One region of the Microtetraspora malaysiensis genome, then DNA from elsewhere that is predicted to be linked to it. Evidence: riboswitches for the same ligand, from Rfam matches in the RefSeq annotation. Region 1 holds a riboswitch; the other holds the start of a gene.

The links. Region 1 has a riboswitch for thiamine pyrophosphate ahead of ACQP1V_RS00640 (purine-cytosine permease family protein). Riboswitches for the same ligand answer to the same signal wherever they lie in the genome.
Region 2: another riboswitch for thiamine pyrophosphate. It lies ahead of thiD (bifunctional hydroxymethylpyrimidine kinase/phosphomethylpyrimidine kinase); the one in region 1 lies ahead of ACQP1V_RS00640 (purine-cytosine permease family protein).

The regions. Positions count from the first base shown of each region.
Region 1 covers NZ_CP191998.1:119,319-126,589, reverse strand. Annotated here, with positions in the region: gene ACQP1V_RS00655 (PAS domain S-box protein) at 1-1,766, opposite strand, end outside; gene ACQP1V_RS00650 (methylated-DNA--[protein]-cysteine S-methyltransferase) at 1,853-2,416, shown strand; gene ACQP1V_RS00645 (lipase family protein) at 2,598-3,896, shown strand; gene ACQP1V_RS00640 (purine-cytosine permease family protein) at 3,949-5,298, opposite strand; TPP riboswitch at 5,289-5,410, opposite strand; gene ACQP1V_RS00635 (rhodanese-like domain-containing protein) at 5,756-6,085, opposite strand; gene ACQP1V_RS00630 (cytochrome d ubiquinol oxidase subunit II) at 6,193-6,951, opposite strand; gene ACQP1V_RS00625 (cytochrome ubiquinol oxidase subunit I) at 6,988-7,271, opposite strand, start outside.
Region 2 covers NZ_CP191998.1:3,763,848-3,771,118, reverse strand. Annotated here, with positions in the region: gene ACQP1V_RS17845 (archease) at 1-31, shown strand, start outside; gene ACQP1V_RS17840 (GlxA family transcriptional regulator) at 47-961, opposite strand; gene ACQP1V_RS17835 (cysteine hydrolase family protein) at 958-1,509, opposite strand; gene thiD (bifunctional hydroxymethylpyrimidine kinase/phosphomethylpyrimidine kinase) at 1,650-2,453, opposite strand; TPP riboswitch at 2,445-2,539, opposite strand; gene ACQP1V_RS17825 (hypothetical protein) at 2,905-3,099, shown strand; gene ACQP1V_RS17820 (SIS domain-containing protein) at 3,157-3,633, opposite strand; gene ACQP1V_RS17815 (cadmium resistance transporter) at 3,814-4,422, opposite strand; gene ACQP1V_RS17810 (hypothetical protein) at 4,526-4,831, opposite strand; gene ACQP1V_RS17805 (FAD-dependent oxidoreductase) at 4,934-6,178, opposite strand; gene ACQP1V_RS17800 (TetR/AcrR family transcriptional regulator) at 6,175-7,059, opposite strand; gene ACQP1V_RS17795 (hypothetical protein) at 7,194-7,271, opposite strand, start outside.

The sequences.
Region 1 (7,271 bases):
GCGCGGGCCAGGTTGCGCGCGATGTAGAGCCCGAGCCCCACACCGCCGAATCGGCGCCGGTTGCCACTGTCGGCCTGCACGAACCGTTCGAAGATCCGCTCCCGGTCCGCGGGGGCGATGCCCACCCCCTCGTCGTCGATCACGAGGACGACCCGGCCCTCCTCCGCCCGCGCCTCGACCCGGATCAGGCCGCCGTCCGGGGAGTACTTGAACGCGTTCTCCAGGAGCTGCCCGAGGAGGATGTCGGTGGCCAGCGAGTCACCGTGGACTTTGGGCAGATCGTCCGGGATGCCCACCTCGACGCGGTGCCGGTCGGACAGCACCGGCAGGCCGAGGGTGGCCGCGCGGACCCGCTCGCCCAGGTCGAACGTCTCAATCCTGATCCGCATCTCGTCCGCCCCGGTGCGGGCGCCGAGCAGCAGGTGGTCCACGAGCCGGCCCAGCATCCTGGCCCGCTCGGCGATGGTGTGGACGGCCGAACGGCGCTCCGCGTCGGACAGGTTGTCCCAGCGGGCGTCGAGCGTGCTGGCGAAGCCGTGCACGATCGTGATCGGCGTGCGCAGCTCGTGGCTGGTGGTGGCGAGGAACAGATCCTTGGCCTCCTCCAGCTCCTTGGCCCTGGTCACGTCGCGGAAGTCGGCCACGACCTCGCCCGTCTCCGGGATCGCGGCGCACAACACGTCCAGCCAGCGTCCGGAATCGAGCTGGATGGTGAGTTTCTCGCCCGGCTCGGGCAGCGGGAACGGCGGCGGCCCGCCGATCACCCGCTCGGCCGGGAAGCCGGTCAGCTCGGCCGCCGCCGGGTTCCACTGGGTCACCCGGCCGGCCTCGTCGAGCACGCCGATGCCGTCCGCGCTCGCATCGAAGACGGCCCGCTCGTGCGCGCGCTGCCGTACCGCCTCCTGGTAGGCCTGGGCGTTGCCGACCGCGATGCCCGCGTGGCCGGCGAGCAGCTCAAGCAGCTCCAGCTCGACGTGCCCGGCCTTGCCCTTCGCGAACAGCGCGTACAGCGCGCCGTACGGCCGTCCGCCGACGGCGGCGATGCCGACCGCGACGGTGTGCAGCCCGGGGAGCCGGGCCCAGACGAGGTCCTCCAGGCCCGCGGGGCTGGTCTCAAGCAGGACCGTCTTCCCGGTGCGCAGCAGCTTGCCGACCAGGCTGGTGTGCAGGTCGGCGGTGACGCCGCGCAGCTCGGACGGGATGTGGTGGCCGCTGACGAGCCGCAGCCGCCCACCCTCGATCAGCACGAAGCCGCCGGCGTCCGCGCCGGTGAGCTCGGTGAGGCTGCCCGCGATCCGGTCGAGCACGACCGGCAGGTCGAGCGCGGCGTTGATGTCGGCGACGACGTCGGTCAGCCGCCGGACCAGCCGGGCCCGGCGCGCCGCCCGCGCCGCCTCGTCGTCCTCGGCGAGGTGGTAGACGCTGACGTATCCGAGCAGCGTCCCGCTGTCGCTCCGCAGCGCGTTGGTGTCGGCGCGGACCTCCAGGAGGCGGCCGTCGCGATGGAAACGCCTGGTCCGCAGCGACACCTGGCCGCCGGTGCGCACGCGTTCCATGACGGCGTTGTGCTCGGCCATCAGCTCGGCCGGGACGATCGGGGCCCGCCGGCCCATGAGCTCCTCCGCCGTCCAGCCGAACAGCCGCTCCGCCGCGGGGTTCCATCCGAGGACGGAGAGATCACGGTCCAGGGCCACGATGGCGTCGGGGGAGCTGGCGACGGCAGCCCGCGCTATGCCGTCCTCGTAGTCGCTCCTGTCCTCACCCACTCCCCCATGGTGCCCCCTTTCCCTCTCTGATCTTGAGGTTTTGCATCCGATACGCTTCGCATACGCACTGAGAGGAAGTGGGGCGCATGTCCACAGCCGACCTCGAAGCCCTGCTGCGAGTGACCGCGCGGGGATACGTGGGGGAGTCCCCGCCCGAGGTCGCCTTCGGCACCGTGGACGCCCCGGTGGGCCGCCTCACGCTCGCCGCCACCGGGCGCGGCGTCCTGGCGTGCAGCTACGAGGACGAGCACGCCGTCTACGGCCGCATCCACCGGGACGTCAGCTCGTTCATCGGCCCTGATCCGCGCCGTCTTGATCCGGTGCGCCGGGAGCTCGACGCGTACTTCGAGGGACGGCTGCGGACCTTCTCCTCGTCCGTGGACCTCCAGCTCGTCTCCGCGTTCGGGCGGACCGTCGTCCAGATGATGGCCGCCGTGCCGTACGGACAGGTCACGACTTATCAGAACATCGCGGAACGGATCGGGCGGCCGCAGGCGCTCCGCGCGATCGCCAACGCGCTCGGCGCGAACCCGGTGTGCCTGCTCTTCCCCTGCCACCGCGCGATCGAGGCGCCCGGCGTGCTCGGCGGGTACGCCGGAGGCCCCGCGGCGAAGGAGGAACTGCTCCGCCTGGAGGGCGCCCTCGCCTGACCTGGGAATGTGTTTGCGAGTTGCAGGGATTTGTCCCGCTTTGTCGCGGAAATTGTCACGGACAGGCGGGACCCCACGGGCACGCTCGACGCCGGACGGCACAAGCCGTTCCGGTTTTTCATGACACCCGGGAAATGGTCGAAACCACCGCCTGAAATCACGTGACCGGAAGGTGTACGGCATGGCGAATGTGGACACCGCGCGGAATACCCGCCAAGCGGACAAGTCGGTTCCCTCCACGGCCGAGCAGGCGAGCACCGGGAAAATGCCCGCATCATCCAGGGCGACGGGCGAATTCCGCCCTCTGGAAATGGAGGCGCGGCTGCGGGACACCCTGGAGATCGGCGGCCTGTGGACCCGCGACGCGAAGGCACCCACCTACGAGGAACTACGGCCCTACGGACCGCGGGAAACCTCTGGATTCCCCGTATACAAGGACCTGGAACAGCGGCTGCTGAACGCCGCCGAGCACCCCGACCCGGAAATCGCGCACGTCATGGCCACGTGCGCGGCCTACGCCTATTCCGGACCCGAGACGGTCTCGATGATCATGGCGAGAATGGGCCTCGAAGACAACCAGTGCCGGATGATCCAGGCGTCCGTGGACGCGATGGGGATTCATTCGACCGCTTTTCTCATCCAGAGCAAGAGCGGCCGGGTCGCCATTCTCTGTTACCGGGGCGCCGAGCCGTCCGACTTCGCCCACCGGCTGACCTCGACGGACCGCGAGCCCGAGCGGATCGCGTACCGGGCCTGCCATCCGTCGGCCACCGTCCACGCGGGCATCTACCGCAACGTACGAGCGACCAGGTACGAGGTCATGAACGCCCTGCGGAACGCCTCCGACCGCCACTCGGTGCGTGCCTCGCTGCCGAACGGCTCCCCGGGGATCGACCTCGGGCGTGTGGACGGGCGGCTTGAGGCCCTCTACATCACCGGGCACGGCCACGGCGGGGCGATGGCCGCGCTCATGGGCGTGATGATCCGGCGGGAGCGGAAGTACCGGGAGGCGCTCGGCGACCACCTGCGCGCCGTCTACACGTTCGGTCAGCCCATGATCGGCGACAGGCGGTTCGCCGAGGCGTGCGACCGCGACGACTTCCTCCGCGAGAACGTCGTCCGCTACATCTACGACCGGGACGTCGTTCCGCACCTTCCGCCCGCGGCCTCGGGGCCTTTCCGGCACTTCGGCCGGGAGTACCGCTACGAGATCCCGCACCTCCGCAACGTCATGGCGGGCGCGCTCGGCCGTCCCGAGTCGCACCTGCCGGGCCGGGCCGGCGTGTGGCGCATCGCCGGGCACCATGCCGGGCAGTTGCCGCACCTGCTGGGGGTAGCGATCACCGCGCCGGCGTTCGTGGCCCGCGCGGTCCCGATGGCCCGGTCGCTCCCCGCCGTCCACTCGATCGACGACCACCTGCCGCATCACTACGTCTCGGCCCTCACCCCGCCCGGGGTGCAGAACGAGTTCGGCGACTGATCGAACGTGCCGGGGCTCCGGGCGGGGTGGCGCCCGGAGCCCCGGCGGGCGTTCACCGGCCGTGCCGTACGGACCGGGCGGCGGCCAGGCGGGCGAGCAGGCCGGTCGCGAGCATCGTCAGGGCCGACACCAGGAACGCGGCCAGCGCGGCATTCATCCACGGCTGGTGGCCGAACCCGATCGCGTCCCGGACCCGCGCCCACACGCCGTCCCACCACGCGACGGTCGGGGTGACCGTGACGATCCAGTACGCGGCGAAGCCGAGAACCCATGGGGGCAGGGTCAGCCAGCGCAGCGGCGCGTCCTTGGCCATGTTCCACCGGGCCGCCCCGCCGAGCAGGAAGTAGTCCACGGCGAGTACGGCGAACATCGGGACGAACACCGCGCCGATCACGCTGAGGAACGCGCCGTACGAGTTCACGTCGGCGAAGAGGGCGATGGCGATGGTCAGGACGCCGATCGACACCGAGATGATCCGCCGGTCCACCCGGGGCGCGAAGTTCTGGATCGAGACGGACGTGGAGTAGACGTTGGCGAACGACTGATCCACCTCGCGCAGCACCAGCATGCCGAAGAAGAGCGCGCCGAGCGGCGCCGCGACGAACGGCTCCCAGACCTTGTCGGCGTCGTTCCCGACCAGGGCCAGGGCCGCGATGCCGAGCGCCAGGCAGGCCACCTGGGCCACGGTGTAGCCGCCGACGATGCCCGTGAAGGCGCCCGAGCTCGACCGCGAGTGCCGGGCGTAGTCGGCCGCGACCGGCACCCACGAGACCGACAGCGCGATCACGTAGTCGACGGCGGGCGCGAACGCGTCCCACGACCCCGCGTCCAGCGACGGCGCGCGGCTGAACAGCGCGACCGACAGCCACACCATCGAGACGATCACGCCGACCGTGACGTACCGCCTGAGCAGCCGGAGCGCGCCGAGGGGACGGATCGTCAGCGCGATGGTCAGCGCCCCGGCCGCGACCACCCAGACCTCGTACGGCACCGCGTCGCCGAAGATCGCCTCGGCGCCGGTGGCGACCACCCAGAGCTCGAACGCCCCCCATCCGAGGAGCTGGACGATGTTGAGCACGGTCGGCGCGTATGACAGCCGCGCGCCGAACAGCCCCCTGAGCAGCACCATCGCGGGCTGCCCGGTGCGCGCCCCGGGGATGGCGGCGAGCCCGACCATGGCGGTGCCGATCAGACTGCCGACGACCGCCGCCAGGATGGCCCCGGTGAAGGTCAGCGGCTTGCCGCCCAGCGGGTCGAGGAGGAACAGCGCCCCCGAGAAGCCGAGAAGGCTGACGCCGAGATTGGCCCAGAAGGCGCCCTGGTCGAGCGCTCCGAGGGTTTTCGGAGCCTCCTCCTCAAGGGTGAGGGGGGCTTCCACATCGTCGAAGACGGCAGGCGCCATCACACGCTCCCTACGCCGGCATTATCCGGACAGGTTCATGCGGTCGGCGGCGCGCCTCGTCAAGGAGCCGCCCTCTCAGCCCGGTTACGCCCGAGCTCCCGCGCTATCGAGTTGTCGTCCCGGATTATGACATTGATGGGCGAAATGTCCAATGCCCGCGCGAGCCCCATCCATCATCACGGCGCCCAACCATCACGCGAGGGGCGCGGCGGTGTCCGGACTGAGGAACGAATGGACTGAGGAACGAGCGACGCCGCGAGGGGCGCGGCGGTGTCTGGACTGAGGAACGAGCGGGGAGCGAGGGACGAGCGACTCCGAGTGACGAGGGAAGACATCGCCTGAGGGCGCACCGAGCCGCGCGAGCGGAGCGAGCGCAAATAGACACAGAGACGAGGGAAGACATCGCCTGAAGGCGCCCCGAGCCCGCCGAGCCGGAGGCGCGGCAATTAAACGCAGCTCAGGCCACGAACGGCGTTCCCCCGTCGTCGTTCACCATGGGGAGGCCGGCGGTGGCCCATGACTGCATGCCGCCGTCCACGTTGATCGCCTCGCGTCCGATGTGGTTGAGCCAGGCTGCCGCGTGGGCGGAGCGACCACCAAGCCGGCAGATCACATAGATCGGACCGTCCGGCAGCTCGCCGACCCGGCCCTGCAACTCACCAAGGGGGATGTGGCACGCGTTCGGCGCGTGCCCGGCCCGCCATTCGTCCGGCTCGCGAACGTCGAGCAGGTACGCCCCGTCCGGCAGGGATTTCACGTCGATCTCAGGGAACGTCATACCGTCCATTTTTCCAGCTGTGCCGCGTTGAAGGGCACGCTCCGCCATCCGGGAGCTCCCGGCAGAATCCGGGCGCGACGTGCGGGCTCGCCAGGACGGCACGAGCCCGCACGCGGTCAGAAGAACGACGGGACCCGGGCGCCGACGCCTGTCCGGGCGCGGCGGCCAAAGGCGCGCCACACCCATACCTGGGCCGCGACCATGACCGGCACGCAGGGCAGGAGCACCAGTGTGAGCACGCCCAGCGTGCCCGACGGGGCCACATGGTCGAGCAGCCACGGGGCGGCGACGACCAGCGGCACCGCCACCGGCACCGCCGCCAGGGCCGCGGAGCCGAGCAGCGCCCGGCCGGTACGGCCCGGCCCGCCCGCCCGCCACGCGGCGAACCTGCGCCCATGGATCGCGAACACCCCGACGACCACCGCCGCGTAGCCCACCCCGAGTGGGGTGAGCACCGGACCGCCCTGGACGAGGGCGGCCAGGGCCAGCCCCCAGGTGAGGGCCAGCCCGTACGAGCCGACGCAGAGGGCGCCGTCCCAGAACGCCCGCCAGGCCCGGCCGTCGAGCCTGCGCCGGAACCACAGCCCGGCGTCGCGGATCACCCAGGACACGAGCAGCCCGACGACCAGGGGATACAGGGCGAACAGCGTCTCGCCCTCCAGGTGGGGGAACGCGCCGAACAGCACGCCCGCCACCGCGACCAGCCACACCTCACCGGCCAGGACGAACGGCGCCATGCCCGCCACCAGCCGGTCCCGTTCCTCCCTGGTACGGCCCAGCACGGGCAGCAGCATCCCGATCCCGATGTCGAAGCCCTCCAGGGCGAAATAGCCGATCAGCAGCAGCGCGAACACGCCGAGCCAGAGGATGTCCATCGTGCTCTCCTAGAAAGGCGGCCTGGGGGGCGGGGGCTAGAGGGTCAGCGCGGGGGCGGACGCGGCGGGGTCGGGCCGCCCGGGGTCACCGAGGGTCGCCGCGGCCGGGCCGCGCCGTACCGTGCGGGCGATGAGCGCGTAGTCGATCACGGCGAGCAGGCCGAGCACGGCGGTGAAGGCGACGAAGGACGCGGTGATCATGCCGGGGGTGAGCCCGGGGGACATGGCGTCCTTCACGGTCAGCCGGCCGTACACGATCCACGGCTGGCGGCCGATCTCGCGGACCAGCCAGCCGAGGATCGCCGCGATGAACGGCATCG
Region 2 (7,271 bases), 3.6 Mb from region 1:
GTGGCACGCCCACGTCGTGATCGGCCTCTGACCGGGGGAGCCATTGTCAGAAGGGCACTCGGGCGCGGAGACGGCGCAGCATCCGGGCATCTTCGAACCCCACCTCGCGCGCAGCGGTCTCCACCGTCGTGCCACGGCTGACCAGGTGCTCCGCACGTTCCAGTCGCAGCGCCTGCTGGTAGCGCAGCGGGGTGAGCCCGCCGGTGGCGCGGGCGAACAGCCGGGTCAGGGTGCGTTCGCTCACGCCGGCGGAGGTGGCCAGGTGGGCGAGCGGCAGCGGCTCGGCGAACCGCGCGTCGATGAGGTCCTGTACGCGGTGGACGGTGTCGTCCAGGTGGGAGCGGTGCCGCAGCATGGCGCTGGCCTGCGGCTCGTGGCCGTTGCGGCGGGCGTAGACGACCATGGCCCTCGCCACCTGGGCGGCGAGTGCCGGGCCGTGCCTGACGGCCAGCAGGTGCAGCGTCAGGTCGATGCCGCTCGCGATGCCCGCCGAGGTCACCACCCCGTCGTCGGCGGTGAACAGCACGTCCCGCACCACGATCGCCCGGGGATGCCGGGCCGCCAACTCGTCCTGGAGTTCGTGGTGCGTGGTGCAGCGGCGCCCGTTCAGCAGCCCCGCTTGGCCCAGCGCCTCCGCCCCGGCGCAGACGCTCGCGACGGTGCCGCCGGCGGCGTGGTGCGCGCGCACCCGCTCCAGCGCGGCCGGGCTCAGCTCCGGCCCGCCACGCAGTGTGGGCGCCCGCCAGCCCGGCACCACGACCAGATCGTCGGGGCCCAGCTCCGGCCACTCGATGTCCGCGATCAGGGGCAGGCCCTGCGCGGTGCGCACCTGCTCCTGCTCGGCGACGTAACTGAGCTGGTAGGGCTGCCCGAAGTCCGCCGCCGTACTGAAGACCTGGGCCGGCCCGGCCAGATCGAGCAGGTGGACACCGGGCAGCAGGACGAAGACGACACGGCTCACGCCTCGGATGCTCCCAGCTCCGCCTCCAGTTCGGCTACCGTGGCGATCCGGGCGAAGCGGTCGCGGAGGACCGCCTCCGTACGCTCGATGATCGCGTCGGCGCCCAGCTCACCGATCGGGTTCGTCGTGGTGGCGTCGGTGACGAAGACCATCCGGTAGCCGAGGTCACTGCCCACCCGGGTGGTGGTCTCCACACACTGCTCCGTGCGGATCCCGCAGACCAGCAGCTCGCGTACGCCCGCCCCGGTCAGCAGCTGTTGCAGGTTGGTGGTGGTGAAGGCGTTGTGGGACGTCTTGCGCAGCACCGGCTCGCCGGGCTGCGGCTGCTCCAGCTCGTCGAGCAGGCGCACGTGTCCGAGGGCCGGGTCGAACACGTCACCGCTGCCGGGTTCGGCGTGCAGCACCCAGACCACCAGGTCGCCGTTGGCGCGGGCGAGGCGGACCAGCCGGTTGACCGGATCCGCGATCTTCGGGTTGGCGATCTGCTCCCAGAGGGGGCGGGCACGGAAGGACTCCTGGACATCGATCACGATCAGCGCTCGGCTCATGTCCCCTATTCTGACCAGCGCCGATGCCGGTACGGCAGGCCCGATCTGGCCTCGTACCGGAACGATCCGGTCACCGGCGCCCCTCGGCCCATCGCCCCGGCACCGGCTGGCTTCCCAGGTGGGAGGCCAGTCGCCCGGGATCACCAGACGGCGTGGAAGTGGTGGACCGGGCCGCGGCCGTGGCCGACGCCCAGGGTGTCGGCGGCGCGCAGCGCGCCGGTCAGGTACTCCTTGGCCTCGCGAACGGCGGCGAGCCAGTCCGCATGACGCGGCCGCAGCGCCGCGATCGCCGCGGACAGGGTGCAGCCGGTGCCGTGGGTGTTGCGGGTCGCGACGCGCGGCGCGGAGAGCTCGATCGCGCCGTCCCCTTCGCTGAAGACGTCCACGCAGACGTCGCCGTCGAGGTGGCCGCCCTTGAGCAGCACCCGCCGCGCCCCCAGCGCGTGCAGCCGCTTGACCTGCTCGCGCATCTCCTCGACGCCGACTGCCTGGGGCTCGTCCAGCAGGTCCGCGGCCTCGGGCAGGTTCGGCGTGATCAGGTCGACACGGGGCAGGAGCTCCTCGCGCAGCGCGGCCACCGCGTCCTGCGCCAGCAGCCGGTCGCCGCTCTTGGCCACCATCACCGGGTCGAGCACCACATACGGGGGCGAGAACCGGTCCAGCGCCGCGGCCACCGCCCGGACGACCGCGGCCTCCTCCAGCATGCCGATCTTCACCGCGTCCGCCGGGACGTCGGTCAGCAGCGTGTCCAACTGGGACTCGACGAACGCGGCGGGCACCTCGAGGATCTCGCGTACACCGGTGGTCGTCTGCGCGACCAGGCCGGTGATCACCGCCATGCCGTAGCCGCCGAGCGCGGAGAAGGCCTTCAGGTCGGCCTGGATGCCCGCGCCGCCGCTGGGGTCGGTGCCGGCGATCGACAACACCTTGGGGATGGCAGTCAACGATGACGTCCCTTCGCTAGTGCGAACTAGATCAGGTTCGACGGGTGTGATCTCAGCCCGGCTCCCGGGCACCCCGCGTCACGAGCAACCGTAACAGAGCACCGAACGAGGTCGATCTACGACCTCGTCGTCGCCCAGGCCGGACCTGCTCCCGTCGAGCAGACCGGGGAACACAGCGGCCCGCACGTGATCGACGGAAACGTTCGGACCGGACTTCTCGGCCCGCAACGCCGACCAACGACCGCCACCGGCAAAACGCCCTCAAGGCACCCACGATAAAAGCCCGGCGATATTTACCTGGAATAGCAGTTCCCGTTCCCGGTGACTATTGGCGACTGCTTTTCTCCGTCAAATTCGAGAGGCGCTTGACAGCGCGACGGTGCCGCGACGATCATGGACGCCGCTTGCCGGCACTTCATTCAACGCGATACGGCCTGGCCGCGGAACACCAATGCGGCTCGAACCGTGCACCTCGTGGTGTCCCCACCGGCGGACCGTGCTCGACCAGGCCGACCACATCGTCGTCATGGCGCGGGGACGGGTCGAGGCGCAGGGCAGCCTCGCCGAAGTCCTGGAGACCAGCCCCGAGATGCGCATGTTGTGGAGCGGCACGACCGAAGAACGCCAGGGCGACGCGGCGCCATGACCGGGGAGGCGCGCTCCGGCCCAACCCGGCCCGGACGTCCAGGTGAACGGTGCGGTGTCAGTACGCGTGGTCGGCCGTGACGTCGGCCGACAGACGCAGTGCCTGTTCGGCGGTGGCGCCGCGCAGGGAGAGCAGGGTCAGAGTCAGCGCGTCCACGACGGCGAGGTGGGCCAGGCGGCTGGCGACGGTTTCCAGCCCGAAGACGAGGTCCTGCCCGCCGGCGACAAGTGTGACGGTGCTGGTCTCGCTCAGCGGAGAGTGGGCGTAGCTGGTGAGCGCGATGACGCTCGCGCCTCCCTGGCGGGCGCGGCGGGCGGCGTCCACCGTGCTGCGGGTCGCGCCGGTGTGGCTGATGGCCAGGCAGGAGGCGGACGCCGGGAGCTGGCCGGCGGCCAACTGGGCCGTGATCGGGTCAAGCGGGGCGTCCGCGACGGAGCCGAGGGCCCGCAGGCGGTAGGCGGCGTCCGCGGCCACGGCGCCGGACAGCCCGGCTCCGACGACGAGGACGCGGGTCGCCGCGTGCAGGCGCTCCACGGCACGCTGATCTTCCGGGAGCGATTGGGCGTCCTGCGGGTCACCGCCGCCGTCACCGTCCTGACCGGCATCGCCGTACTGGAGCTGGCCCACTGGTGATCGGCCGCGCCGCCCGCGAGGCGGCGGTCTGTTCTGGGCTGAGCACCCCGCCGCAGAGGGGCCGCCGTCAGAACCTCGCGGTCAGAGGATCTTCCCCAGCGCGCCGGACTCCAGCACGATGAACGCCCCGATGGCCATGAACACCAGCGGGACGATCCACTGCCCGTGGCGCTCAATCACCGCAACGACCTTCGTGTGCGAGCCCAGCCAGGCGCCCACCAGGCACCAGACCGCCACCCCTGCCGCGAACACGGCGATGGTCAGAATCGTCGGGCCGACGCCGACGGCGCGGAAGACCGGCGTGTAGACCGAGATGTTGTCGGCGCCGTTCGCGACCGTCACCCCGATCACCGACGCCAGCCCGGACGCCACCGCCGGGGCGGGGCCGTCGCTCCCGTCGGCCCGAGCGCGTAGCGCCCTGACCAACGCCCATATCCCGAGCCCGAAGGGCACCAGGCCCAGCAGGCCGACGTAGTCGTCCGGCACGATGGTCAGCCCCAGCGCGGCCACCACCGACACCAGGACCAACGCCGCGACGCCGAGATACTGGCCGGTCCAGATCTGCCACGTCCTGGGCGCGCCACCGGCCCGCGACGACAGGAACAGGACCGTCAACACGATGATGTCGTCGACGTTCGTACCGGCGAACATCCCCACCGCGGAGGCCAACGTGCCCAAGATTCCATCCACGACCGGCAAAGCTATCGCGTAGTGGCGAACACCCACTTTCGGGACGGAAAGGCCCGGGGCGGCTCGACGGACGCGTCGGCCGGGACGGTGACGACGTGACTGATCAGCCCTCGACCGAGCGGACGCCCTCGTCCGCGCCGCCCGGGATCCCCTCCTGACCGAAGGTGATCATCATGTACCTGCCGTTGGCGTAGCTGACCACCGGCCGGCCGAGCATGTCCCCCACCCTGCGGGCGACCTCCTGGAACACCTCCACCAGCTCCGGGGTGTCGGCGCTCACCCTGAACCGGCCGCCGGCGACGAGGTGCTCGGTGACCAAGGGGGTGAATCCCGCCACGGCTCGGGCCCTCTCGTCCGCGGCGAGTGGGGTACGCCTGAGGGCGACCTGCGTGTCGAGAGGGTGCGCCATCGCTGATCTCCTCGTGATCGTCGGCTCTCCAGGATGCCATCGGAGCCGCGCCGCATGAGCGACAACCGGAGCAAATATCGCTTACGGGCATAACGCGGGGCTTCAGCCGGAACGGCGGGGCTTCCTCGGCGCCCGGCGGGCGAAGACGGGGGCGCGCTCGGGGCGGACGCCCACCCCGATGATGTACGCGGGCACGGCCGACAGAGCCGGCACGGCCGCGAGCAGGGCCAGGAGCAGCTTGGGCGGAGCGAGGGGCCGGTCGTCGAGGACCGGCTCCATCACGCGCCGGTGCAGGAGCCTCTGCAGACCCTGGGTGACGGCGGTGGGCAGGAGGCGCCGGCGGCGCACCGCGTCCAGGTCGCGGCCGGTGACGCGGTGCCGCCTGAGCGGGGCGGCGAGCAGCCGGGCGGCGGCCACGGCGTCCTGGACGGCCAGGTTGATGCCGACGCCGCCGACCGGCGACATGGCGTGGGCGGCGTCCCCGATGCACAGCAGCCCCGCGGTGTGCCAGCGCCGCAGCCGGTTCAGCCGCACGTCCAGGTGCTTGACGTCGTCCATCGACTCCAGAGCGTCGATGGCGCCGTCGAGTTCGGGCGCGACCTCGACGACGTCACGGCGGAACGCCTCGACGCCGCGTGCGCGCAGCGCCGCGTCGCCGCCCTTGTGGCCGAGGTAGGCGATCTGCAGGTAGCCCTCGCGGGGGATCATGGCGATGGCCCTGCCCCGGCCGAAGCGCGGGGTCAGGGACGAGGGGACCGCTCCCTGGACCGGGACCCGGAACCACCAGACGTCGATGCCGACCGGGAACTCCCGCACCCGCAGCCCGGAGTCGCGGCGGGCGAGCGACCAGCGGCCGTCGCAGGCCACGGTCAGGTCGGCGCGCAGCTCGCCGGGTCCGTCCGGGCCGGAGTAGCGGACGCCGGCCACCCTGCCTTTCTCGCGGAGCAGGCCGGTGACCTCGGTGCTCATGCGCAGGGTGAACGCGCGCTCCTCCTGTCCGGCCTGGGCCAGCAGGTTGAGCAGGTCCCACTGCGGGACCATGGCGACGTAGGGGTGGGCGACGCGCAGGCGGCTGAAGTCGCCCAGCGGCACCCGGCGGCCGCCCGGCAGCTCGAAGGCCAGCCGCTCCACCCGGTTGTGCGGCAGCGCGGCGAAGCACTCGCCCAGGCCGAGCTCGTCCAGCAGGGCGAGGGTGCTCGGGTGGACGGTGTCACCGCGGAAGTCGCGCAGGAAGTCGGCGTGCTTCTCCAGCACGGTGACCTCCACTCCGGCCCGGGCCAGTAACAGGCCCAGCACCATCCCGGCGGGCCCTCCGCCGATGATCGCGCACGTGGTGGTCTCACTCATCGAAGCTCCTCTCGATGGAGTAGGGGATGTCCGTCCGCCCCGGCCGGTGGCTCGGGAAGGGCGACGGCACGCAGGAACGTCTCGGCGAACACCTCGCAGGCCTCCTCCACACTGGGCAGCACCACGCCGGGCACGCGCTCGCCGACCGGGCGCAGCAGGAAGTGGAGCACCAGCGGGCCGGCCATCTGGTGGATGAGCAGCAGGAGCGGCAGGTCGCGGACGCGGCCGGCGGCCACCTCGGCGGCAAGCCACCGCCCGAGCCCGCCGAGCAGGCGCGGCGCGAAGTGCCGGGCCAGGATGTCCGTGCCCTCGTCGTTCGGCCTGGCCAGGGCCTGGGCGAGAACGGCCGGCAGCACCCGGGGCGGGCGGGCGAGCCCGTCGGCCAGCAGGCGGTAGACCCGGCGGACCGTCTCGGCCAGGTCCGCCGGCGGCCCGGACAGCGTCTCCTCCAGGTCCAGGATCGGGCTGTAGCGGTCGAAGACGGCGCGCAGCAGCTCGTCCCGGCCGCCGAAGGTCGCGTACAGGCTGTGCACCGAGCACTGGGCGGAGGCGGCGACCGCCTCCAGGGTGGCCGCGGCCAGGCCCTGCTCGCCGATCAGGTGCGCCGCGGCCTCGACGGCGCGGTCGCGCACCGGCCGCTGCCCGCCGGGATCCACCCCGGCGGCGCGCACCGCCTCGTCCAGCGCCTGGCGGGTGCCGCCCAGCCGGCGCAGCAGCGTGCTGCGTGAGATCCCGGCTTCCTGGGCGATCGCGAGTATCGGTACGTCGGCCACGTCCCGGTTCAGCCGGGCGGCGGCGCGGAGCGCGGCCCGGACCAGCTCGGAGGGGACCTCCGCACGGTTGGCGTCCTGCAGGCGGTCGAATTCATCTTTCGGTGACACATCTTTAAGCGTATGCCTTAATAGAGTTTCATCAAGGGGGGAATTCTGCCCGGCCACGCGTGGACAGGATCAGATGCCGCAGGCGGTCGCGGACCGGATCGCCACGTCGGCGAGGCCTGCCGGGGCGAACGGGGTCAGTGGTCGTCCCAGTGCCCGTTGTGGCCGGCATGGCGGTGACCGTCATGGACGTAGTCCACGTGGTCACCGTGCGG